Linked DNA regions of Peribacillus sp. FSL E2-0218. The protein of the gene in region 1 binds, or shares a complex with, the protein of each later gene. Links are inferred from orthologs where the notes say so. Each region holds a gene or a part of one and is shown in the gene's direction. Other genes may lie near its edges. The genes, in order: holA, dnaX and holB.

What was found.
Region 2: holA (region 1) and dnaX share a complex: the UniProt entries of both Bacillus subtilis proteins name them as parts of the DNA clamp loading complex. The link is inferred for Peribacillus sp. FSL E2-0218 from one-to-one orthologs.
Region 3: holA (region 1) and holB share a complex: the UniProt entries of both Bacillus subtilis proteins name them as parts of the DNA clamp loading complex. The link is inferred for Peribacillus sp. FSL E2-0218 from one-to-one orthologs.

What each region holds. Positions count from the first base shown.
Region 1 is NZ_CP150304.1:3,369,927-3,380,913, reverse strand. Bases 3,093-5,980 are described here. They hold holA (DNA polymerase III subunit delta), read left to right. Parts: upstream 3,093-3,976; coding sequence 3,977-4,984; downstream 4,985-5,980. Other genes in these bases: rpsT (30S ribosomal protein S20), read right to left, coding at 5,551-5,817; MHI53_RS16265 (YqzM family protein), read right to left, coding at 3,500-3,634; MHI53_RS16270 (DNA internalization-related competence protein ComEC/Rec2), read left to right, coding at 3,093-3,430. Also shown: MHI53_RS16280 (helix-hairpin-helix domain-containing protein), read left to right, coding at 1-465; MHI53_RS16275 (ComE operon protein 2), read left to right, coding at 547-1,107; more of MHI53_RS16270, read left to right, coding at 1,124-3,092; GPR endopeptidase, read left to right, coding at 6,093-7,211; MHI53_RS16245 (stage II sporulation protein P), read left to right, coding at 7,299-8,498; MHI53_RS16240 (YqxA family protein), read left to right, coding at 8,520-8,843; MHI53_RS16235 (IS1182 family transposase), read right to left, coding at 9,007-10,365; lepA (translation elongation factor 4), read left to right, coding at 10,764-10,987. UniProt on the Bacillus subtilis protein: Part of the beta sliding clamp loading complex, which hydrolyzes ATP to load the beta clamp onto primed DNA to form the DNA replication pre-initiation complex.
Region 2 is NZ_CP150304.1:22,524-29,859, forward strand. The notes cover bases 3,838-6,709. They hold dnaX (DNA polymerase III subunit gamma/tau), read left to right. Parts: upstream 3,838-4,365; coding sequence 4,366-6,054; downstream 6,055-6,709. Other genes in these bases: MHI53_RS00130 (YbaB/EbfC family nucleoid-associated protein), read left to right, coding at 6,076-6,393; recR (recombination mediator RecR), read left to right, coding at 6,454-6,709. Also shown: MHI53_RS00090 (IS1182 family transposase), read right to left, coding at 1-491; MHI53_RS00100 (deoxynucleoside kinase), read right to left, coding at 1,134-1,805; MHI53_RS00105 (deoxynucleoside kinase), read right to left, coding at 1,783-2,442; MHI53_RS00110 (isochorismatase family cysteine hydrolase), read right to left, coding at 2,617-3,162; tRNA adenosine(34) deaminase TadA, read left to right, coding at 3,303-3,800; more of recR, read left to right, coding at 6,710-7,050; MHI53_RS00140 (YaaL family protein), read left to right, coding at 7,071-7,289. UniProt on the Bacillus subtilis protein: Part of the beta sliding clamp loading complex, which hydrolyzes ATP to load the beta clamp onto primed DNA to form the DNA replication pre-initiation complex.
Region 3 is NZ_CP150304.1:38,435-43,827, forward strand. Bases 11-2,824 are described here. They hold holB (DNA polymerase III subunit delta'), read left to right. Parts: upstream 11-825; coding sequence 826-1,824; downstream 1,825-2,824. Other genes in these bases: MHI53_RS00190 (cyclic-di-AMP receptor), read left to right, coding at 17-346; MHI53_RS00195 (YaaR family protein), read left to right, coding at 371-811; MHI53_RS00205 (stage 0 sporulation family protein), read left to right, coding at 1,826-2,656; yabA (DNA replication initiation control protein YabA), read left to right, coding at 2,671-2,824. In the rest of the region: more of yabA, read left to right, coding at 2,825-3,045; MHI53_RS00215 (tRNA1(Val) (adenine(37)-N6)-methyltransferase), read left to right, coding at 3,228-3,971; MHI53_RS00220 (GIY-YIG nuclease family protein), read left to right, coding at 3,958-4,218; rsmI (16S rRNA (cytidine(1402)-2'-O)-methyltransferase), read left to right, coding at 4,220-5,107; MHI53_RS00230 (AbrB/MazE/SpoVT family DNA-binding domain-containing protein), read right to left, coding at 5,152-5,393. UniProt on the Bacillus subtilis protein: DNA polymerase III is a complex, multichain enzyme responsible for most of the replicative synthesis in bacteria.

The sequences.
Region 1 (10,987 bases):
AGTGAAACGAATGTCTTGGAAGACCATGTCATTATAGTCGATTTGAAGGGAGCGGTACAAAATCCTGGTGTTTTTACGGCTCAGGCAGGTGACAGGATCAATGATCTTATTTCGGCAGCAGGCAGTTTTACGGACAAGGCCGATAAGGATAAAGTGAATCTTGCCCAACTAGTGGAGGATCAAATGGTCATTTATGTTCCGGAAATAGGGGAAGAAGACAAGGGAAACTTGGAATATAACCATCTCGTTCCTTCAGGAGGGATGGCGGAGGGGCAGGTGAATTTGAATACAGCGACACAGCAAGAGTTGGAGACGCTTACCGGAATAGGGCCATCCAAAGCGGCTGCCATTTTGGAATATAGGGAGTCCGTAGGTCCATTCAAGCAAATTGATGAATTGAAGAAAGTGACGGGGATCGGTGATAAAACGTTTGAAAAACTACAGGACTCCATTTCTGTGCGGTGATTGTTGGAATGGACTACACAAATGGGCAGCAAGAGGGTAAAATTGAGGAAAACAATTTACTGAATGAGGGGATACAACAACATGAACAGGATAAGCTGGGATCAATACTTCATGGCGCAAAGCCATTTATTAGCGTTAAGAAGCACATGTACGCGCCTGACAGTAGGGGCGACGATCGTAAGGGATAACCGGATCATTGCAGGAGGATACAATGGCTCCATTGCCGGAGGGACGCACTGTATCGATGATGGCTGTTATGTAATCGATAACCATTGTGTCAGGACGATACATGCTGAAATGAATGCACTGCTGCAATGTGCGAAATTTGGGGTGCCAACGGATCGAGCTGAGATCTATGTGACCCATTTTCCATGCTTGCAATGCTGTAAATCTCTCATCCAAGCTGGAATCAAAGCCGTTTTTTATGCTGAGGACTATAAAAATCATCCATATGCACTTGAGTTATTCAGGCAGGCTGGTGTCAAAACAGAAAAGGTTGAAGCAAAAGGGGCCATCGATGTCAACGGAAAGGAAAAGAAGGACTTCGTGCTTGCCTTGCTAGCCAAACTGGAACAAACAGGGTTGGAAAAAGAAGCGGTATTGGAGCTGGAGAGGAGGGCAAAGCAAATATTTGATCATTAAATGACGGAGGACAGGCATGGAAAGACACCTTCTTTTATTGGCCCTATCTGCCACTTTTGGAGTTGCCGCCCATTCATCGCCCAGTATAACGCAATTAATCATCATCACGATCTTTCTCTGCTTCCTCCATTTTACGCTGGGGCTGGATGTGAAGGCCTATAGCCTTCATCTAGTGGTGATGATGATTTTTTTTGGGGCGGCTTCCTACTCCGATCATCGAAGCCAAACCATTTATCAAGGGACGGAAAGCCGGTTTGCAATCACATTCACCGACCAGCCGAAGATAGATGGGCATTCATTGAAAGGCTTCATCGCCAGCGAGAAGGGTGAACGGCTTATGCTTCGTTATAAAATCGATTCTGAGCAAGAAAAGGAAAATCTGGGCAGACTTTTGCAAATCGGCTTATCTTGCCCTGCCGAGGGGAGCTTGTCGATCCCCGACACACAGAGAAATGAGAACGGTTTCGACTATCAACGCTATCTTAAGCGCAAAAGCACGCACTGGATATTGAAAGCTGATTCCATCACTTTTCAAGAATGCATCGAAGGAGGAAACTCGATTGTCCATTCGATACGTAATTTGCGAATGAAGGGAATTGCGTATATCGGGAGAAACTTTCCAAAAGAATCAAGCGGCTTTGTCACAGCACTCATTTTCGGTGACCAAGGCTATATTGATGAAGATGACCTTACTAATTATCAAAGGCTCGGCCTGGTGCATTTATTGGCGATATCCGGCCTTCATGTCAGCTTCTTGACAGGGATGTTATTTTACTTGGGTATCAGGATTGGGATTACCCGGGAAAGGATGACCATCGTCCTCCTGATCTTCCTCCCCGTTTATATGTTACTTTCCGGCGGCAGCCCATCAGTCGTGCGATCATGTTTAATGGCGATGCTCTTTTTTTTTCTATTGTTATTCAAGCATCGTGTCTCCGCAGCTTCCACCATTGGACTTGTTTACATCGCACTTTTGTTATTTCAGCCCAATATGCTATATGATATCGGCTTTCAACTTTCGTTCGCCGTCACTTTTTCCATTCTCATGTCTTCGGGCATCTTCTTACGCTATCCCCAAAAAACGCTGCAGTTGCTTATCATAAGCTTGATCTGCCAATTGACAGCCCTTCCCATTTTGCTTTTTCATTTTTATGAAGCCTCTTTCCTAGGAGTGTTCCTGAATGTCGTGTATGTTCCGCTTTATTCGATCTTGTTGCTGCCTTTTTCTTTAATTGCCCTCACTTGTCATCTGCTATTCCCGCCGCTAGGAGAGCCCCTAATATCGATATTGAACTTCACCTTCATCCTATGCAATAAGGCCGCCGATGCAGCCTCGAATTTGCCTTTAGCTTCCATTGTATTTGGAAAGCCCCATTTTTTCGTGATGGCGTTACTTGTGACGTCCCTTCTCGGGCTATACCTGACCTGGGAGGGGTCTTTTAAGAAAAGTAAATGGTGGTGCGGGATGCTGATTGTACTATTGCTTTTTCAATATAATATACAAAAGCTGTCACCTTTTGGCGAAGTGCAGATCATCGATGTTGGGCAAGGTGACTCCATTTTAATTATCCTGCCTTTCAACCGCGGTAATTATTTGATTGATACGGGCGGGCAGATTACATTCCCCATCGAGCCGTGGGCGCAAAAGCGCAAGAAGTTCAATACAGCGGATGATATCATCATTCCGTTATTGAAAAGTAAGGGCATCCATCAATTGGATAAACTGATTTTGACTCATGCTGATGCCGATCATGTAGGGAGTGCAAAAGAATTGATCGAACATTTCAAAGTGGAAGAAATCATCATTGGAGGCGGCAGTGAAGAGCAATATCGCGATATGGACTTTGTCTCGATTGCAAGGGATAAAAAAGTGCAGCTGTCAGTCAGTAAAAGGGGGGACAGCTGGGTAGCGGGCGGAGCTCTGTTTTCCGTGCTGCATCCTCATGAAGAAGAAGAAAATAAAAATGATTCGTCGATCGTTTTATACTCGGAGCTAGGGGGCTTATCATGGATTTTTGCCGGAGATTTGGAGGAAGAGGGGGAAGGGAAGCTGATGAACGCCTTTCCACGGTTGCGGGCGGATATCCTGAAGGTCGGCCACCATGGCAGCAAGACATCTACTTCGGCACCCTTCCTTTTGCAGCTGCAGCCGAAAGCCGCATTGATTTCAGCCGGAAAAGATAACCGATACGGTCATCCCCATAAAAGCGTCTTAGGGAATTTGGAAACAAATCAAATTCATGTGTTCAGGACGGATGAAGATGGTTCGATCATTTATAAGTATTACAAAAGGAAAGGAACCTTTCGGAAGACTATCCCATAGTATGTTGTAGAAATAAAAAAGAAAGAGACTGCAAAAGCAGTCCCCTTCCGAAAAAAATAAGTGCAGAAATCAGGATCCGACAGCTTTAATGACGACAGCTATGGTGAACATGGCAGCGAAAAATACAAAAGATCCGATGAAACCGATTGCGGAATCAGCGACGTCATCTGTCTTTGACTGGACATTCTTTTCGAATTCGTTCATGATTTACCCCTCCTATTTCTGCTAATAGTATAAAACATTACCAGTGAAAAATCTACAGGTCGCATTCTTCATTTCCTATACTGACAAGAGTTGTCACAAATAGTTTGCGGTTATGGGGTCAAAATAAAAGTACAAACAAAGCAAGCGAAAAAGAAAAGCTCGATATTTGTTCTGCATGAATACCTCACCCGCTTTCAAGGGAGATTACCCGGGCCTTCCTTGAAAGTGTTCATATAGATCCGGAATTAGTCCTTTAGGGGGCTAGTTCCCTTTATAGCTTGTCAAATGGTCCATCCACCTATACCATTAGAGAAGAATACATAAAAAAAGAGGCGGATTCTATTGGTATTAGACGTTTGGAAGAGCATAAAAAAAGGGCAATTCGCGCCGGTGTACTTGTTGTATGGAACGGAAGCCTATCTTATTAATGAAACGAAGCAGCTGCTGATCGAGAATGTCCTTCATGAAGATGAGATGGATTTCAACTTTTCTCAATTTGACTTGGAAGAGACACCTGTTGAGACGGCACTTGAAGATGTTGAAACTCTGCCCTTTATCGGGGAACGGCGTCTAGTTTTCATGCAAAACCCCTTTTTTCTGACTGCTGAAAAAACGAAGTCGAGAGTTGAACACAATGTGAAGAGACTTGAAGCGTATTTAGCAGATCCCGTCCCTTATTCGATCGTCGTTCTGACTGCTCCCTATGAGAAGTTAGATGAACGAAAAAAAATCACCAAGGAACTGAAGCGAAAAGCGGTCCTCGTTGAAGCGAAGAAGCTTGGTGACCATGAGTTGAAGGGATGGGTGAGGGAACGGGTAGGTTCTGGCCGCATAGATGATCAGGCGACAGAACTATTACTTGAACTTGCAGGAACGAATTTGATGATGCTGACGAATGAATTGGATAAATTGGCACTTTATGTGGAGGAAGATCAGCCTATCACCGCCGAGATTGTCGAAAAGCTGGTCGCTAAATCACTTGAACAAAATATCTTCACGCTTGTAGATCATGTGTTACAGCGGAAGATGGAGAGTGCCATGACGATTCTGCACGACCTCCTCCGTCAGAATGAGGAGCCGATCAAGATATTGAGTGTGATGGCAGGACAAGTCAGGCTCATGTACCAAGTGAAGGAGCTATCCCGTCAAGGATACAGCCAGCAAAAAATTGCGGGGCAATTAAAGGTGCATCCTTTCAGGGTAAAGCTGGCACTTGAGAAGACGGGGAAGTTCCAGGAACGCGAATTGCTGGGCATCATGAACGACTTGGCAGAGGCGGATTATAAAATGAAAACGGGCCAAGCGGACAAGGCGATAACGCTTGAATTGCTGCTCTTGAAAATTAGGTGATTAAAAAGGTGACAGAAGCGCTGTCACCTTTTTATGTTTTAGTATTAGAATGTTTTATTTTGCTGCGTTGAATGGGTATCTCCTTGCCCTTATTTGCTTGTTTCATTCCACTTTGTGCGAGAACGAAGATGGCCTTTCGATTGCCGGGAGTGCTTGGACTTTGTCCGTTTCATGCACTGCAGGCTCGCTTTCCGCGGGCGGTCGAGGAGCTTCGGCTTAAGGGACTCGCGTACCTGCATTTCCAAAGCGGAGTCTCGCACCTTCTCTTTTCATGCCATTTTGAGTGAAAGGAAAGATGGATTTTCCATTGCTCCCAGTTTTGCAGGTTTGTATCCGTTCCATTCCCTGTAGGCACGGGGGAGAGGTGAATATACGAAGGGGGAAAGAAAATTGTTCGTAAATGAAAAAACAAGCGGAGGTAAGGACGTTCAATTGAAGGCAGCTGGACTGGGAGGAATGCTTCAAATCCGATGAAAAATAATGATGCCAAAGCGCCGCTGACTTATTTTTGTTCTAAAAATGGGCACAAAAAAAACGATCCGGTTGGATCGTTTAATTTTTTGTCATTATGCGTTAAGAGCGTTAAGTCTTTTCGCTAAACGAGATTTTTTACGGGCTGCCGCATTTTTATGGATTAATCCTTTAGATGCAGCTTTGTCTAATTTCACAGCAGCTGTTAAAAGAGCTTCTTTAGCAGCTTCAACGTTTTCACCAGCTAATGCAGCTTCAGCGTTTTTCACTGTAGTACGCATAGTAGATCGAACTGTAATGTTTTGTACGCGTTTTTTGTCGTTGATTTTCACACGTTTAATAGCAGATTTAATGTTTGGCATTCCGTTCACCTCCTACAAAGAAATCGAGATTATATGAACTCGACTTTTCAAATCCATATCAAATAGCACAAGTGATATTCTATCAGACTGCTCATAAATATGCAATACTTCAGATTGAGAATCGAAAAGGAATTATAATTTCAATAATAAATTCATCTCGTCATATTTCATTGTACCAAAAAAATGAATAATAAAAAAGCAAAAACGACAGAATGTTTAAGAGAGACTATGCAAATTACTAGATTGGATTACAATTCGAACAGCAGGAGGGCGCTATGGAAAATCATTTGGATCTTAGGGAATTTGGAATTCGGACAGATTTGGCAATTGAAGCGAAGGAAATTGCCCTTGAACATAAAGGTGTCGTTGAGGAAGTGGATGTCTCCCATATCGAAGGGGTCATCATTAAGGAAAAAGAAGTCGATGACCTCAAGGTATCCTTGGTAGAGGTCACGGCTGCGGGAGAAAAGGAGATTGGCAAAAAAGAGGGCAGCTATTTGACCATCGAGGTCCAGGGGATCAGACAACAGGATACCGATACGCAGCATCGGGTGGAAAAGGTGTTTGCCAATGAGCTGGCTTACTTCCTGCAACGGAATAAAATCACCAGGGAAAGCAGCTGCTTGGTCGTTGGGCTTGGCAATTGGAATGTTACACCCGATGCTTTGGGGCCTGCAGTCATTGAGAATCTTGTCGTCACGAGACATTTGTTCGAGTTGCAGCCAGGGTCAGTGAAGGAAGGATATCGGCCGGTCAGTGCGATTTCCCCAGGGGTCATGGGAATTACGGGAATCGAGACGAGTGACATCATAAAAGGGGTCATCGAGAAAAGTAAACCGGATTTCCTCATTGTGGTGGATGCCTTGGCTGCCCGTTCGATCGACCGCGTGAATTCAACGATACAAATCACCGATACCGGCATTCATCCGGGTTCTGGTGTCGGGAATAAACGAAAAGAACTGAGCCAGGATACATTGGGAGTACCTGTCATAGCGATAGGGATTCCGACGGTCGTCGATGCCGTATCCATTGCCAGCGATACGATCGATTATATCTTGAAGCATTTTGGCAAGGAATTGAATGAAGGTGACAGACCTTCACGTTCATTGGCACCTGCGGGATTCAGCTTTGGCAAGCGGACGAAGCTGACTGATGAGGATATGCCCGGGGAGAAGGAACGCCAAACCTTCATGGGGATGATAGGGGTCCTTCCTGATGAAGAGAAACGGAAATTGATCTATGAAGTGCTGTCACCACTCGGTCAAAATTTAATGGTTACACCGAAGGAAGTCGATGTTTTCATTGAAGATATGGCGAATTTGATCGCGAATGGGCTGAATGCTGCTTTGCATAAATCAATCAACCAAGATAATGCGGGATACTACACTCGCTAACACCATTTTTTGTGCCCAAAAATGGTGTTCTACCCTTTCTAGCAAAGTCATACGTATTAATAGACAAGCTATAGAGAGGGTGGAAGGATGAAAAGAAGAAATTCCCCAGGGATCATAACAGCTGTTCACGGATCTACGATCATAAAAACTTTTCTAGGTATTCTCGCCTTGCTTCTTTTTGTTTTTTCAATCAGTGGGGTCATGACTTCCTTGAGACCGGAGTATCGGATATCTTCGGATTCGGTGCATACTGTAGCCAACCAATTTTCAGGGAAAATGCTGTTCTCGATGATGGCCAATGAAAACCAATATTTTTTTAACGCACTGCCGGAGGGGAAACAAGAATCAGTGATCACGGATCAATTGATAAAAGTCTCAACCAACATATCATTGGAGGACCCGCGGAGTTTACTTGGCAGGGAACTTCCTGGATTCTCGATTTTCGATAATGAGATTCTCGTGGCAGGTGAAGGGACGAATTATACGAATATGCCGTATGAATCCTCGCCGCCAGTAGATGTCCTGAATGAAGAGCGGGATGCATCCCTGCAAAACCTGGATGAGATTGAAGAACCGGAAAAAGGGGATACGAACCAGCCTCATCAAACGACGAATGGGCGGAAAGTGGTCGAGATTTACCATAGTCACAACCGGGAATCTTATCTTCCCTATTTAAAAGGGGTGACCAATCCGGATCTAGCCTACCATTCTAAAATCAATATTACGAAACTCGGGGAACGAATGGTTGAGGACCTAGCTGATAAAGGTATTGGTTCCTCGCTCGATAAAACGGATATCATGGGCAATTTGAACAATAAAGGGTTGAATTACAACAAATCCTATCAAGAATCTCGAAGGTCTGTTCAGACGGCGATGGCCACTAACCAGGATCTCGAATATCTCATTGATATCCATCGGGATTCAAAACGAAAAAAACATACGACCATTACGATCAATGGTAAACAATATGCCAAAATCGCCTTCGTGATTGGCGGTAATAATCCCAACTTTGAAAAAAATGCCGCGCTTGCCAATAAACTTCATAAATCGTTGGAGAAAAAATACCCGGGCATTTCCCGCGGGGTTATGAAACAGGGCGGATCTGCCCATAATGGTATATATAATCAAGATTTATCAGGCAACGCCATGCTCATCGAGGTTGGCGGCGTCGACAATACTTTCGAAGAAATGTTTTTAACCGTGGATGCCTTTTCCGACGTTTTCAGCGAATTTTATTGGGATGCGAAAGCGGTGGACAAGACGGCCGGGGAATCGGAAGCGAAGTAATTTGGAAAGGAGACCTCCATCATGGTTAGATTTTGGTTGAAATGTACAGGGATTGTACTCGTATTATTTTTAGGCGTTCTGATTGGGATGCAGCAGGCGAACGATGGAATGAAGAAAATGAAGGGGTATGAAGATCCTTCTTTAAATAGTGCATTCATGATCAACCAATCAGGCCAAGGGGAGATGGAGGCTGATATCCTTGGACAAAAGGTGACAAGCCATGACTTGGAGACAAAAAAAGAAAAGCTGGAAGAAATGAAGGCCTTCAATTTTTTCTCCTCAATCGGCAGAACGCTAGGGGACACGATTTCAGGGGCATTTCAAGCGCTTATCGATATGATTTAGCTGTAGTGTCGTGAATAAACCAGCAAAAGGGCTGCATCCAATCCGATGCAGCCTCAGTTTGTAGACAAAAGGGGTTCGGAATTAAAAAATTCCGAACCCCTTTTGAAATTCCTTTGAAATTTTGACCAAAGGTTACGAGATTTGGGCTCTTCGAGCCACTATGTTAAGCCGTTTTAGGACCTTGCCATGTCCAAGTGGCCATCTTCTTTACATTCATGGCAGCGAAAGTAAGCATCGCCTGCATCGACAATTTTTTAAGTCCCCTTAAAGTAGTCCAACGCATACCATGCTTTTCTTTTGCATCTGCGAATACACGCTCAATCGTTTCTTTGCGTTTCGCATATATAGGTTTTACCTCTTGATGATGCCGCAGATGATCTGCTTCTTCCACATATGCTTGCCAGATATGCCGTGTCACTACTTTTTGATGGTCTTTGCTTTCCGTACACCGTGATAAAAATGAGCATGTTGCACAAATTTGTTTGGGCGATTTGTACTCGCGATAGCCCTCTTTATTTGTTGTTGAGTACTTTAAAGTTTCTCCCGAAGGGCAAAGGTAACAATCAAAGTGTTCATCGTAAACATAGTCATGTTTGCGAAAGAATCCTTCTTTTGTACGAGGACGTGTATAGGGTAAAGCAGGTGTGATTTCTTTGTTAAATAGGTAGCTTGTAATCGCTGGTGTTTTATAAGCTGCATCTGCGGCAACTGCTTCTGGTTTTCCAACTTTCTCAATCACTTGCTCAACAAGTGGCTCCAAAATATGACTGTCATGTGTATTACCAGGTGTTACAATCGTTCCCAATACAAAACCGTTGCCGTCTGCGGCCGCATGGAATGAATAGGCAAACTGTTTTGTTCGTTCATCTTTCACATAGTAGCCACTCTCAGGATCCGTAGTACTTTCTTTAATTGCTTTGGTTTCTTCCTTATCAAATTTATCTGGTGGAAAAGGCTTCTTTCCATGGTTTTCACGATCTTGATTGATTTCTTCTTGAAGACGTCCTTGATACGCTCGTGTTTCTTTACGAACGATTTTCTTTTCAAATTTCCGTTTATTCGCACTGGCTTTCACATGGGTGGAATCCACGAAAACGTGTTCTACACTTATTACCTTTTTATTAGCAGCTGTCATTAAAATGCGACAGAAAATCTGTTCAAACAGGTCTGTATCTTTAAAGCGTCGCTCATAATTTTTTCCGAACGTAGAGAAATGAGGTACTTTATCATGGAAACCATAGCCTAAGAACCAACGGTAAGCCATATTGGTTTCAACTTCTTCAATCGTTTTACGCATGGAACGAATACCGAAGGTATATTGAATGAAAGTCAGTTTAACTAAAATAACTGGATCAATACTTGGGCGTCCTACCTCTGAGTACATATCTTTCACCAAGTCATAAATGAAAGTGAAGTCAATGGCAGCCTCCATTTTACGAACCAAATGGTTCGGTGGCACCAGTTGATCTAAAGTAATCATTTCAAGTTGATCTCGCTGAATAGAATCATGTTTAGAAAGCATCCTCATCACCTCAAGTTTTAATCCTTCAATTTTAAAACAAAAATGACTCCAGTCAAAAGTGTTCTATCTAAAAGGTAAGACAAAGTTGATTGGAACGGAAGGTACGAGACTCCTGCGGGAAAAGCGCGTCTAGGGGAGACCCCGCAGGCAAAGCCGAGGAGGCTCCCCGACCGCCCGCGGAAAGCGAGTGCCTGGAGTGGAAATCAACGCATAAAAATAGACAAACTCGATTTTCATCGAGTTTGTCTACAGTCTGGGGCTGCATCCAATCCGATGCAGCCTTTTTTTATGCTTTACCTTACAATGATGCTTCTTTTGTAACTATTCTGTTGAATCTTGCATTTTCTATTGATATAATAAAAAATAGTGTATTGTGTCGACTAGTGGGAGTGAACGTCATGAATAGAGAAGAAAAATTAAAAAGACAATCAAAGATTCGTAACTTTTCCATCATCGCTCATATTGATCATGGTAAATCTACATTGGCGGATCGCATCATTGAAAAAACGAACGCCATGACTCAACGTGAAATGAAGAGTCAACTGCTGGATTCCATGGATCTGGAACGAGAGCGTGGAATTACGATTAAATTGAATGCAATCCAATTGAAATATAATGCGAA
Region 2 (7,336 bases), 3.3 Mb from region 1 along the record:
ACGATTTTCTTTTCAAATTTCCGTTTATTCGCACTGGCTTTCACATGGGTGGAATCCACGAAAACGTGTTCTACACTTATTACCTTTTTATTAGCAGCTGTCATTAAAATGCGACAGAAAATCTGTTCAAACAGGTCTGTATCTTTAAAGCGTCGCTCATAATTTTTTCCGAACGTAGAGAAATGAGGCACTTTATCATGGAAACCATAGCCTAAGAACCAACGATAAGCCATATTGGTTTCAACTTCTTCAATCGTTTTACGCATGGAACGAATACCGAAGGTATATTGAATGAAAGTCAGTTTAACTAAAATAACTGGATCAATACTTGGGCGTCCTACCTCTGAGTACATATCTTTCACCAAGTCATAAATGAAAGTGAAGTCAATGGCAGCCTCCATTTTACGAACCAAATGGTTCGGTGGCACCAGTTGATCTAAAGTAATCATTTCAAGTTGATCTCGCTGAATAGAATCATGTTTAGAAAGCATCCTCATCACCTCAAGTTTTAATCCTTCAATTTTAAAACAAAAATGACTCCAGTCAAAAGTGTTCTATCTAAAAGGAAATCAACGTCTAAATTGTACAGGCCATAAAAATAGACAAACTCGATTTTCATCGAGTTTGTCTACAGTCTGAATCAGCCTCCTTAGAAAAGAGGCTGATTTTCCTTTTTATATGCGTATTAAAATTATTTCAAAAAAACGTTCAAGAGTGCTTGACTTTGATTTTAAATCGTTGTATTATAATAAATGTTGATACGGAGGTATACCCAAGTTCGGCTGAAGGGATCGGTCTTGAAAACCGACAGGGGAGTCAAATCCCGCGGGGGTTCGAATCCCTCTACCTCCTCCATAACTTATTAATAACCACAGCGCATAAATTGGATATCGATGAATCCCGTTACAGAAATGTAACGGGATTTTTGTTTTCTGCTATATTATTTGCCCGCCCTTTTTAGGAAATGCTCTATCGCGTGCTGCAAATGCAGCCGGCACTTCAGGCATGCTTGAAAGGTCTTTGTTTGGCAAAGGCTTTATGTCTTTTTACTCCCTCCTCTTGGCAGAAAAAAAACGGCACTTTGGAATGATTAGATTGCATCTAACGCTTCCGAAGTGCCGTTCAATTATCGTTTACCTATTTCGTAATAAACTGGTTTGCTCCATATAATCGGCAATCCGCTTTATGAGTGGTTCGATGCTCGCTTCATCCTGCATGAGGTCATATTCGTTTATATTCAAGCGAAGGACAGGGCATGCATTGAATTGATCGATCCATTCTTCATAACGGCCATGCATCTCCTGCCAGTATTCAATCGGGGTATGCTGCTCCATTGGCCGTCCGCGTTCCTGGATCCGTTCAAGGATATCGTCGAGTGACCCTTCAAGATAAATCAGTAAATCAGGATGTGGGAAGTAGGGCGTCATAACCATGGCGTTGAAAAGGCTTGTGTATGTTTCGTAGTCCACTTCATTCATTGTCCCTTTTTCATAGTGCATTTTTGCAAATATACCGGTGTCTTCATAAATGGAACGGTCTTGGATGAAGCCTCCGCCATATTCAAAGATTTTCTTTTGTTCTTTAAACCGTTCAGCGAGGAAATAGATTTGCAGGTGGAAACTCCAACGATCAAAATCATCGTAAAATTTATCCAGGTAGGGGTTCGTATCAACCTTTTCAAAGGATGTCCTGAATTGAAGGGCATCGGCTAACGCATTGGTCATGGTCGATTTTCCTACGCCTACCGTCCCTGCTATCGTAATGACGGCGTTGTTTGGAATATTATATTTCTTTCGTAAGTTCATTTGAATTTACTCCTTTTTGCAGGGCATTCTCTATTTGGCTGATTATCGTTTTTAAATCATCCTTGTTCCCGACGAAATCCAGTTCATCTCCGTTAAAGGTTAGAACAGGAATGTCAGGGTGTTGTTTCTCGAACCTTTCCATGAAGGTCTGATAATCCGCCGATAACTGCTCTAAATAAATGGACGATATATTCTTTTCGATCTCACGTCCTCTTTTGCCGATTCGGGTAAGAAGAGTGTCCAGACTTGCATGTAAGTAAATAACCATATTAGGTCTTGGCATATCGCGGGTTAAAATATTGAATATTTCAAGATATTTATTGTACTGTTCGTTTTTTAACGTTCGCTCAGCAAATATCAAGTTCTTGAATATATGGTAATCAGCCACCACGGCCTGGTCTTTAGTGAGATACTTTTTTTCGATATCTTCCAATTGTTTATACCGGTTACATAGAAAAAACATCTCTGTTTGGAAGCTCCACTCTTCGATGTTGTCGTAGAATTTCCCGAGAAATGGATTTTCATCTACAATTTCCTTCAATAGTGATATGTGAAAGTGTTCTGCAATAATTTTTGCCAGTGATGTTTTTCCCACGCCGATTGGACCTTCGACTGTGATAAATGGGGTGGATTTCATCCAATCTGTCCTCCTTCAATGAGGTATCAAGCTGCAATTCCCAGTTTATTAGGTTTTTCAGCCAAGAGATATTGTATCACAGACTCGGGACTTTAGTGATATTTTTGTCAGGTTGATAATGAAGGAGAATGCAAGATTGTTTAACGGGGAGCTTCGGAAGGCGGACTTGCTGCCTTATCCATCCCCGCTTTTCCTGATGGAAGCCTTGAGGACATGGTCCATCATCTTTAGGGCATAATTGTTATCTTCCTTTGATGCCGACGCGATGCAATCCTCGGGTATCCATAATTGATATTCCCTCATATAGGCATCATTGGCCGTAAAAAGCACGCAGATATTGCCAGCTATCCCCGTGATGATCAAGGTTTCGACCTTCAGCCGTTTGAGCAGGGTATTGAGGGCTGTCCCATAAAATGCAGAATGTTTCGGTTTGATGAGGAAGAACTCATCCTGCTGTGGCTTTATCCTCTCGATCAAAGAGGCATTGCCATCATTTTTGCACCTGTCGATTATTTTATCGAAGTCGGCCTGCCATAAATCATAATGATCATTGATATAGATGATCGGGAAGCCTTTTTCTTTCATCCGTTTTTTTATCTTTAAGATCGGATCGATGATCAGCTCCGTATGTTCAAGGAGCATATCACCGTGCTTGAACTGAAAATCATTGATCATATCAATGATGAGCAAGGCGAAGGACGTTGATTCGTGTCGTTTCATGGTATATCCTCCTTGTATGGTGATCATTTACTTGCGGCTCATATGCAGCTTGCGTTACTATTCATTAGAATAAGTAGTATGACCTTTATTTTGTCTTATATTTGTCTGTTTACTCCTACTTAATATGAGGGGGTTTTTTTATCAAGGATGATGTGTATTACATGAATTTAGCCTTAGAGGAAGCGAAAAAGGCACAGAGTTTGAATGAAGTCCCGATCGGCGCCTTAATCGTGATAAATGATCAAGTCATTTCGACGGGGCATAACCTGAGGGAGACGGAGCAGAATGCAACGGCGCATGCGGAGCTGCTTGCGATTAACGAAGCGTGCCGTGCTGCCGGCAGTTGGCGGCTTGAGGACGCGACGTTATATGTGACCCTTGAACCATGCCCCATGTGTGCGGGTGCGATTCTGCAGTCCAGGATAAGGCGGGTCGTTTTTGGTGCGCATGATCCGAAGGCTGGCTGTGCCGGTACATTCATGGATTTGCTCCAAGATGAACGGTTCAATCATCAATGTCAGGTAACGAGTGGTGTATTGGCAGAGGAGTGCGGCGGGATATTGACTGCTTTCTTTAAAGAGCTCAGGAATCGCAAGAAGGCCATCAAAAAAGAGAAGGCCCTCAAGAGTGAAGAATGAAATAATGCACCGCTCCATTTGATCTAACCGTTCAATGAACAACACTTGCGTTTTTTTTGTTACCTTAGTATAATGAATTATGCGTCGTTAAGACGCTTGAAAATTGGTATCACATTTGCCGTGCTAGACGGGGAGGTAGCGGTGCCCTGTACTCGCAATCCGCTCTAGCGAGGTTGAATTCCTTCTCGAGGTTAGCATTCTGTAGGGTCTGCCTTAAGTAAGTGGTGTTGACGCCCGGGTCCTGCGCAATGGGTCTCCATGAACCATGTCAGGTCCGGAAGGAAGCAGCATTAAGTGGAAGTTCTCATGTGCCGCAGGGTTGCCTGGGCCGAGCTAACTGCTTAAGTAACGCTTATGGTTGCTAATCGACAGAAGGTGCACGGCAGTTATTTTACATAATCAAAAAACTCATTCGTAGCGAGTGGGTTTTTTTTTGCGCAAAGAAAGTACATGACTTGGCTTTTCTTTAATAATCAGCGTTCCATTAATTTTCGATATAGACTTTGAAATTAAGGAAATCAGTAATGTATAATAAAAAAGATGGAGAAAACAAGGAGGGATTTCCGTGGGGTATCAAGCATTATACCGGGTATGGCGGCCACAGCAATTCATTGATGTAGTGGGGCAGGAACATGTGACGAAAACATTGCAGAATGCCTTGCTTTCCCAGAAGGTTTCGCACGCCTATTTATTCTCCGGTCCACGAGGAACAGGGAAAACGAGTGCTGCCAAAATTCTAGCAAAAGCAGTGAATTGTGAGCATGCCCCGACAAGCGAGCCCTGTAACGAATGTGCTACCTGCCGCGGAATCACTGATGGCTCCATATCAGATGTGATAGAAATTGATGCAGCATCCAATAATGGTGTCGAAGAAATCCGTGACATTCGTGATAAAGTGAAATATGCACCGAACGCGGTCACATATAAAGTTTATATCATCGATGAGGTACATATGCTTTCACAAGGTGCCTTCAATGCGCTGCTAAAGACATTGGAAGAACCTCCAAAGCACGTTATTTTCATTTTGGCGACGACCGAGCCGCATAAGATCCCGCTTACGATCATTTCCCGTTGCCAGCGATTTGATTTTAAAAGGATCCAGCCGCAAGATATAGTTGGCAGGATGTCACAAATCATTGCGGAAACGGGCGTTTCGTGTGATGAACAAGCATTGCATATCATAGCCAGGGCAGCCGAAGGTGGGATGCGGGATGCACTTAGCCTGCTTGATCAAGCTATTTCCTTCAGTTCGGAGACTGTAACGGTGGAAGATGCATTGACTGTCACAGGTTCAGTTTCGCAGGCATTTTTAAGTCGGCTGGCAAAAGCGATATATGATAAAGAAGTGGCAGTGGCCCTAGAGGTACTTGAAGAATTGCTGGCGATGGGGAAAGACCCGGCCAGGTTCATAGAAGACATGATTTATTATTTCCGCGACATGCTTTTGTATCAAACGGCACCAGCTCTGGCAGAATCCTTCGAACGAGTATTGATTGATCCCCAATTTAAAGAATTGGCGGAAGTGATCGCTTCGGAAACGATTTACTCCATTATCGAAAGCTTCAATCAAACCCAGCAGGATATGAAGTGGACTAACCATCCAAGGATTTTCCTGGAGGTTGCACTCGTCAAGCTATGCAATGAGCAGCGAGCGAATCAATTGGACAATGGCCAGATTCAGCAATTGCAGCTGAAAATCGAGGAGTTGGAGTCGAAGGTACAGGAAATGCAGAAAAACGGCATCCCCGCGGCCGTGACAGATAGACCTGCAGAACAGCCGAAAACGCAAAGGGCCGTTAAAAAGGCATATAAAGCGCCTTCCGGCAAGATCAATCAAGTTTTGAAACAGGCTACAAAGTCAGACCTCAATACTGTCAAAAGCAAGTGGGGGGAATTGCTTGAACAGTTAGGCATGCAAAATCAAAAGTCATTGGCAGCTTTATTGTCTGAGGCGGAACCTGTTGCTGCGTCAACTGAAGCTTTTGTGGTAAAATTCAAATATGATATTCATTGTCAAATGGCAATGGAAAATAACCGTTTCGTGGAAGTGATCGCCTCGATCATGCAGCAGTTGACCGGTCATCGAATGGAGATAGCCGGTGTTCCGGAGAGTCAGTGGCAAGGGTTGCGTGAGGACTTCATTTCAACCCAGCAGTTTGACGGTCCAGAAGAAACGGATTCAAAAGAAGAAGACCCTTTTATCGCGGAGGCTAGAAAATTAGTCGGCGATGATTTACTTGAAATTAAAGAATAATTGGAGGTTGGGAAAATGGGTATGCGTGGCGGTAATATGCAAAACATGATGAAACAAATGCAAAAGATGCAAAAGAAAATGGCGGAAGCACAAGAAGAACTAGGTGAAAAAAAGATTGAAGGCACTGCAGGAGGCGGAATGGTAACGGTTATCGTGACTGGCCATAAGGAAATAGTCGACGTGATCATCAAGCCGGAAGTTGTCGATCCAGATGATATCGATATGCTTCAGGATTTAGTCCTGGCTGCAACTAACGATGCCCTGAAAAAGGCAGAAGAGCTGACAAACCAAACGATGGGACAATTCACTAAAGGGATGAACCTTCCAGGCATGTTTTAAGCAAGTTTAAAAGAAACTTCCTTTCAGGGAGTTTCTTTTGAAATTTTTAGGAGGAATTCGATGCATTATCCAGAACCAATTTCCAAGCTCATTGATAGTTTTATGAAATTGCCGGGGATTGGGCCGAAAACGGCTGCGCGCTTAGCCTTTCATGTGTTGAGCATGAAGGAAGATACTGTTTTGGATTTTGCAAAAGCACTCGTCAACGCTAAGCGGAATCTGATGTATTGTTCAGTCTGCGGCCACATTACCGATCAAGATCCCTGTTATATCTGTGAAGACCAAAAGAGGGATAGGAGCTTGATTTGTGTTGTTCAAGACCCAAAAGATGTAATAGCCATGGAAAAGATGAGAGAATTCAATGGTTTGTATCATGTACTGCATGGCAGTATTTCACCGATGGACGGAATCGGTCCGGAAGATATAAATATTCCTGATTTATTGAAGCGCCTGCAAGATGAAACGGTGCTGGAGGTCATTTTGGCGACGAACCCCAACATTGAAGGCGAAGCGACAGCCATGTATATATCGCGGCTGCTGCGGCCATCGGGGATCAAAGTGACCCGCATAGCCCACGGTCTCCCTGTTGGCGGGGATTTGGAGTATGCGGATGAAGTGACGCTATCAAAAGCAATAGAAGGAAGAAGAGAAATATAAGATAGCTGGGAGGACTTCACTTGTTCTTTCGTAAAAAAAAGAGGCTTCGAAATGAATTCAATGAGTCATTGATGAAAGAGCTTGAACAATTGAAATGGAATTGGCATAATCAAAAATCATTGCTTGAAAAAAGCGTGGATCCATCCACGGAAGTAATCGCCCAGGCGAGGCTTGCGGAAGTGAAATATTTCTATTTATTTAAGGAAGTTAAAAGAAGGAATGTCCGCATTAAAAGGTGATGAGGGGATGGCTATGAAGGAATGCACTTCATAGTCATTTTTTTGTT
Region 3 (5,393 bases), 3.3 Mb from region 1 along the record:
CCGGAGGGTGATAAGAATGAAAATGATCATTGCTGTCGTTCAAGACAAAGATAGCCATCGGCTGCTGAATGAATTAGTGGAAAATAATTTCGGAACGACCAAGCTTGCCAGCACTGGCGGGTTTTTAAAATCGGGCAATACGACTTTCATGATCGGCACGGAGGATGAACGGGTTGATCAGGCCATTCAGATCATCAAGCAGAACTGCCAGTCACGCTCCCAATTAGTATCACCGGTTTCACCGATGGGCGGCAACGCCGAGTCCTATGTACCTTACCCAGTGGAGATACAGGTAGGCGGTGCGACCATATTCATTTTGCCTGTTGAAAACTTTTTACAGTTTTAATGGGTAGATGCATGGAGGTTCATAATGAAAATCAACCATGAAATCCCTATTAAGCTGGATAAGACACGCCAAGATGCCAAACAGTTTCAGTCTGCAAATGGAAGGTTTCAGCAAATGGTCCAGACACAGGATCAAAAGATGCAAATCCAAACCTTGAACCGTTTGATAGGTGATATTGAAGGGGCGGGGCAGCGTTTAGTCCGGTCACGTACCTTTAGGGAATTGGCAAAATATAAGGCGTTGGTTAAACGGTTTGTAAAAGAAGCGGTTGAATATGGATTGGAGCTGAAGCAATCCACTAGTTGGAACCAATATGGTCAAAGCCGGCCATTGAAAACCGTGGAAACGATAGATGCAAGATTAGTTGAGCTAAGTGAGGAAATTCTCAATAAAGAGAAAGGCTCGCTTGAAATATTGGAAATGATAGGTGAAATTAAAGGTCTTCTGATTAATCTATATACTTAAGTGAGTTGATGGTTTTGGATAAAACATGGCAGGATATGAGCCGAATTCAGCCGCAGGTGATGACCATGCTGCAGAATAGCATAATGAAGGACAGAGTGGCGCATGCGTATTTATTTGAAGGGGAAAAAGGCACGGGTAAACAGGATATAAGCAATACATTTGCCAAAAGCTTACTTTGTGAAGCCCCCACAGCAGGTTACGAGCCATGCGAAACTTGCCGGAATTGCAAACGGATTTCAAGCGGCAATCATCCAGACGTCCATTTAATAGAAAAAGATGGCCTCTCCATCAAGAAGGAACAAATCAAGGGGCTTCAAGAGGAATTCTCGAAAAAGAGCGTCGAGGCAGATCGCAAGGTTTATATGATTGCCGATGCGGACAAAATGTCGGTGAGTGCCGCCAATAGTCTATTGAAATTCTTGGAGGAGCCCTCGGCCGACACCGTTGCGATATTGATGACCGAACAGATTCAAAGAATTTTGCCGACGATATTATCAAGATGCCAAGTGATTTCGTTCAAGCCATTATCCCCGGAGAATGTGAAACGGAAGCTGATGGAACAGGATTTGGAGCCGCAGCTCGCCTCGGTTATTGCACATATAACACAGAATGTGGAAGCGGGAATCGAGCTTAGCCGTGATGAATGGTTTGTACAAGCTCAAAAAATAGTGGTAAAATTGTATGAAGTGCTAAAACTTAATTCCTTGAAGGCATTGTTGTACCTTCAAACGGATTGGTTCACACACTTTAAAGAAAGAGAACAGGTTGACAGAGGTCTTGATTTGTTACTTCTTATATATAAGGATTTATTATACATTCAGTTGGATAAAAAGCACCTTGTTGCATTTCAAAATAAACTGAAGGAATTTGAAACTCACGCTCTTCATCTTTCCTCAAGACGCCTTGCCGAGCATATGGCGTGTATCTTGGAAGCAAAAAGAAAGCTGATGTCCAACACGAATCCACAGCTGTTGATGGAACAGCTTGTGCTGAATTTGCAGGAGGGATCATGATTTGTATGATGTTGTAGGTGTCCGTTTTAAAAAAGCGGGCAAAATATACTACTTTGATCCGGGTGAATTCGCTATTCCTAAGGACGATTTTGTAATAGTGGAGACTGTCCGCGGCGTTGAATTCGGTAAAGTTGTTACAGCCCGTAAGCAAGTAGATGAAAACGATGTTGTCCTGCCATTGAAAAAAGTACTTCGGGTAGCTGACGCGAAAGATAAGCTGATTGTCGATGAGAACAAGGCTGCTGCAGAAGAGGCTTACTCAATATGTTGTCAGAAGGTCATTGAGCATAAGCTGGATATGAAGCTAGTCGATGTCTCCTATACATTCGATAGAAATAAAGTCGTGTTTTATTTTACAGCGGATGGCCGCGTGGATTTCCGTGATTTAGTCAAAGATTTAGCTGCCATATTCAGAACTCGGATAGAGCTGCGCCAAATTGGGGTTAGGGATGAAGCAAAAATGCTTGGCGGCATCGGGCCTTGTGGCAGGATGCTTTGCTGCTCCACATTTCTTGGGGATTTTGAACCAGTTTCGATCAAAATGGCGAAGGATCAAAATTTATCATTAAACCCTACAAAAATCTCAGGATTATGCGGTCGGTTGATGTGCTGTCTGAAATATGAAAATGACGAGTATGAAAGTGCGAAGGAAATGCTTCCTGATTTAGGTGAAATGATTAATACGCCTGGTGGCAAAGGCAAGGTAGTGGGGCTTAATATTCTAGAACGCGTACTTCAGATTGAACTAATCGAGCAGGAAAGAGTATTAGAGTATACTCTAGATGAGATTCTAAAAGAGGGAGCCGTTTCTATTCAAGCCACAGATTATTAAGGTGGTGGGAGAGCGTGGATAAGAAAGCTATATTTGAGTCGGTGACCAATATGGAAACCCAGATAGGCCAATTGTATAAACAGCTTGGGGAATTGAAGCAGAACCTGGCTGAAATCCTTGAGGAAAACCAGTCGCTCAAGCTGGAAAACGAGCACTTGCGTCATCGGTTAGGCCTTGCGGAAGTCGAAACTGCGCCTGCTGCGGTAAAGATGAAGCAAAAAGTGAAAAATCGCACCGCTAGTACGGACAAGGTTATGGATATCGGGGAAGGCTATGATAATTTAGCCCGTATCTATCAAGAGGGCTTCCATATTTGTAATCTGCATTTTGGCAGTTTACGAAAAGAAGGAGATTGCCTGTTCTGTTTATCGTTTTTAAACAAGAAGTGATAATGGAATAATATATAAAAGAATGCTCCATCTCTTTTAAAGTGATAGATAGACCGTTTACAATATATAGTGATTCGGGGTCTGACGCATACTATGGGTCAGGCCCCTTTTTGTACGAGATGAAAGTCGAAGCATGGATCCTGGACATGCTTTTTCCATACATAATTAGGAGGGTAACAGCAATGGTGGAACTTAAAGGCGATGAGCGCCTCGATTATCTATTGGCTGAGAATTTAAGGATCATCCAGAGTCCATCGGTGTTCTCTTTTTCATTGGATGCCGTTTTATTATCAAGGTTCGTGAATGTCCCGATCCAAAAAGGGAAAATTGTCGACCTTTGTTCGGGGAATGGCGTCGTGCCCTTATTGCTGAGCACAAGGACGAAAGCGGCAATTACAGGCGTCGAGATTCAAGAGCGGTTATATGACATGGCCCAGCGAAGCATGGACCATAATGGCTTATCCTCCCGGATCGAGATGATCCATGGGGACATCAAGGAAATGCCGGAACAGATCGGTTATAGCAAATATGACGTGGTTACTTGCAATCCCCCTTATTTTCCGACGCCATTGATTGAGGAAATCAATAAAAATGAACATTTTGCCATTGCCCGGCATGAAATCATGTGTAATCTTGAAGACGTCATGCGCGTTTCCAGTCAATTGCTGCGTCAAGGGGGCAAAGCCGCTTTTGTTCATCGGCCGGGGCGCTTGATGGATATCCTGCATTTCATGAGGAAGTACAGGATCGAACCGAAACGGCTTCAATTCGTTTATCCCAAAAGCTCAAAGGAAGCCAATACGATTCTTATTGAGGGGATAAAGGATGGGAACCCTGATTTGAAGATTCTGCCTCCGCTCGTTGTATATAATGACGAAAATGAGTATAATCCGGAAATCAGAAGGATTTTATATGGAGAAGAATGAACATTATTTTTATGTCGTAAAGTGCAGGGACGGCAGCTATTATGCTGGTTATACAAATGACTTGGAGCGAAGGATCGCTGCCCATAATCAAGGCAAGGGGGCAAAGTATACACGAGGACGCACCCCGGTTGAACTGATTCATCATGAAATATTCGAAACACAGACATTGGCCATGCAGGCCGAATATAAATTCAAGCAATTGTCAAGAAAGCAAAAACAAATGTGGATGGCGAAGGGAGATATATGATATGTGGCAGCAAAAGAGTTTTGAAAAAGAAGGATTGGAGCCAGCCCTGTATCTGGTCCCTACACCGATAGGGAACCTTGAGGATATGAGTTTCCGGGCTTTAAGGATCTTAAAGGAAGCGAATGTCATTGCTGCCGAAGACACAAGGAATACGAAGAAATTATGCAATTACTTCGAAATTACGACACCTATCGTCAGCTACCATGAACATAATAAGGAATATAGCGGGAAGCAGATGCTAGAGAGGCTGCGGTCAGGAGAGGTCATCGCTTTGGTAAGTGATGCCGGTTTACCTACGATTTCTGATCCCGGATACGAACTGGTCAAGGATGCAATAGCCGAGCGGTTTAAAGTCATCCCGCTCCCGGGTGCAAACGCTGCATTAACGGCATTGATTGCATCAGGGCTCACGCCGCAGCCCTTTTACTTTTATGGATTTTTACAGCGCGGAGCCAAAGAAAAGAAGCGGGAGCTGGAAAAGTTAAAAAAGATGGAATCGACTTGGATCATATATGAATCACCGCACCGCTTAAAAGAAACTTTGAAGCATATGCAGGAAGTACTCGGTGACCGTCGGATTGTATTGTGTCGTGAATTAACCAAGAAATTCGAAGAATTCATTCGGGGGACGATAAGTGAAGCGCTGACTTGGGCGACGGAGTCCGAAATCCGCGGTGAGTTCTGTTTAATAATCGAAGGCGGGCAATTTCCGGACGAAGAGGCTTCCGAAGCCTGGTGGGCGGAACTTGATTTAGTCGGGCATGTCAATCACTATATAGAAGCCGAGCAGTACACTTCAAAGGACGCCATCAAGCAAGTCGCAAAGGATCGCGATATCCAAAAACGAGATGTATATCAAGCGTATCACATTGATGGCGAGGATAAATGAGCAAAAAAAAACTTCCGGGGTCCGGAAGTTTTTTTGTTAGGCAATTATTTAGAAGTCGTGAAATTTTGTTGAATTTCTTGGATAAGCAATTCAGCGCCTTCACGGCTAAGGATCAATTTACCGTTTGCAAGTGTAAGGTTGTTATCGGAAACTTCACCTGTAACTTGGCAAGTCATGTTTGGTTTGTATTTTTTCAAGATGATGCGCTCGTCATCAACGTAGATTTCAAGAGCATCTTTCTCAGCGATTCCCAATGTACGACGAAGCTCGATTGGAATAACGACCC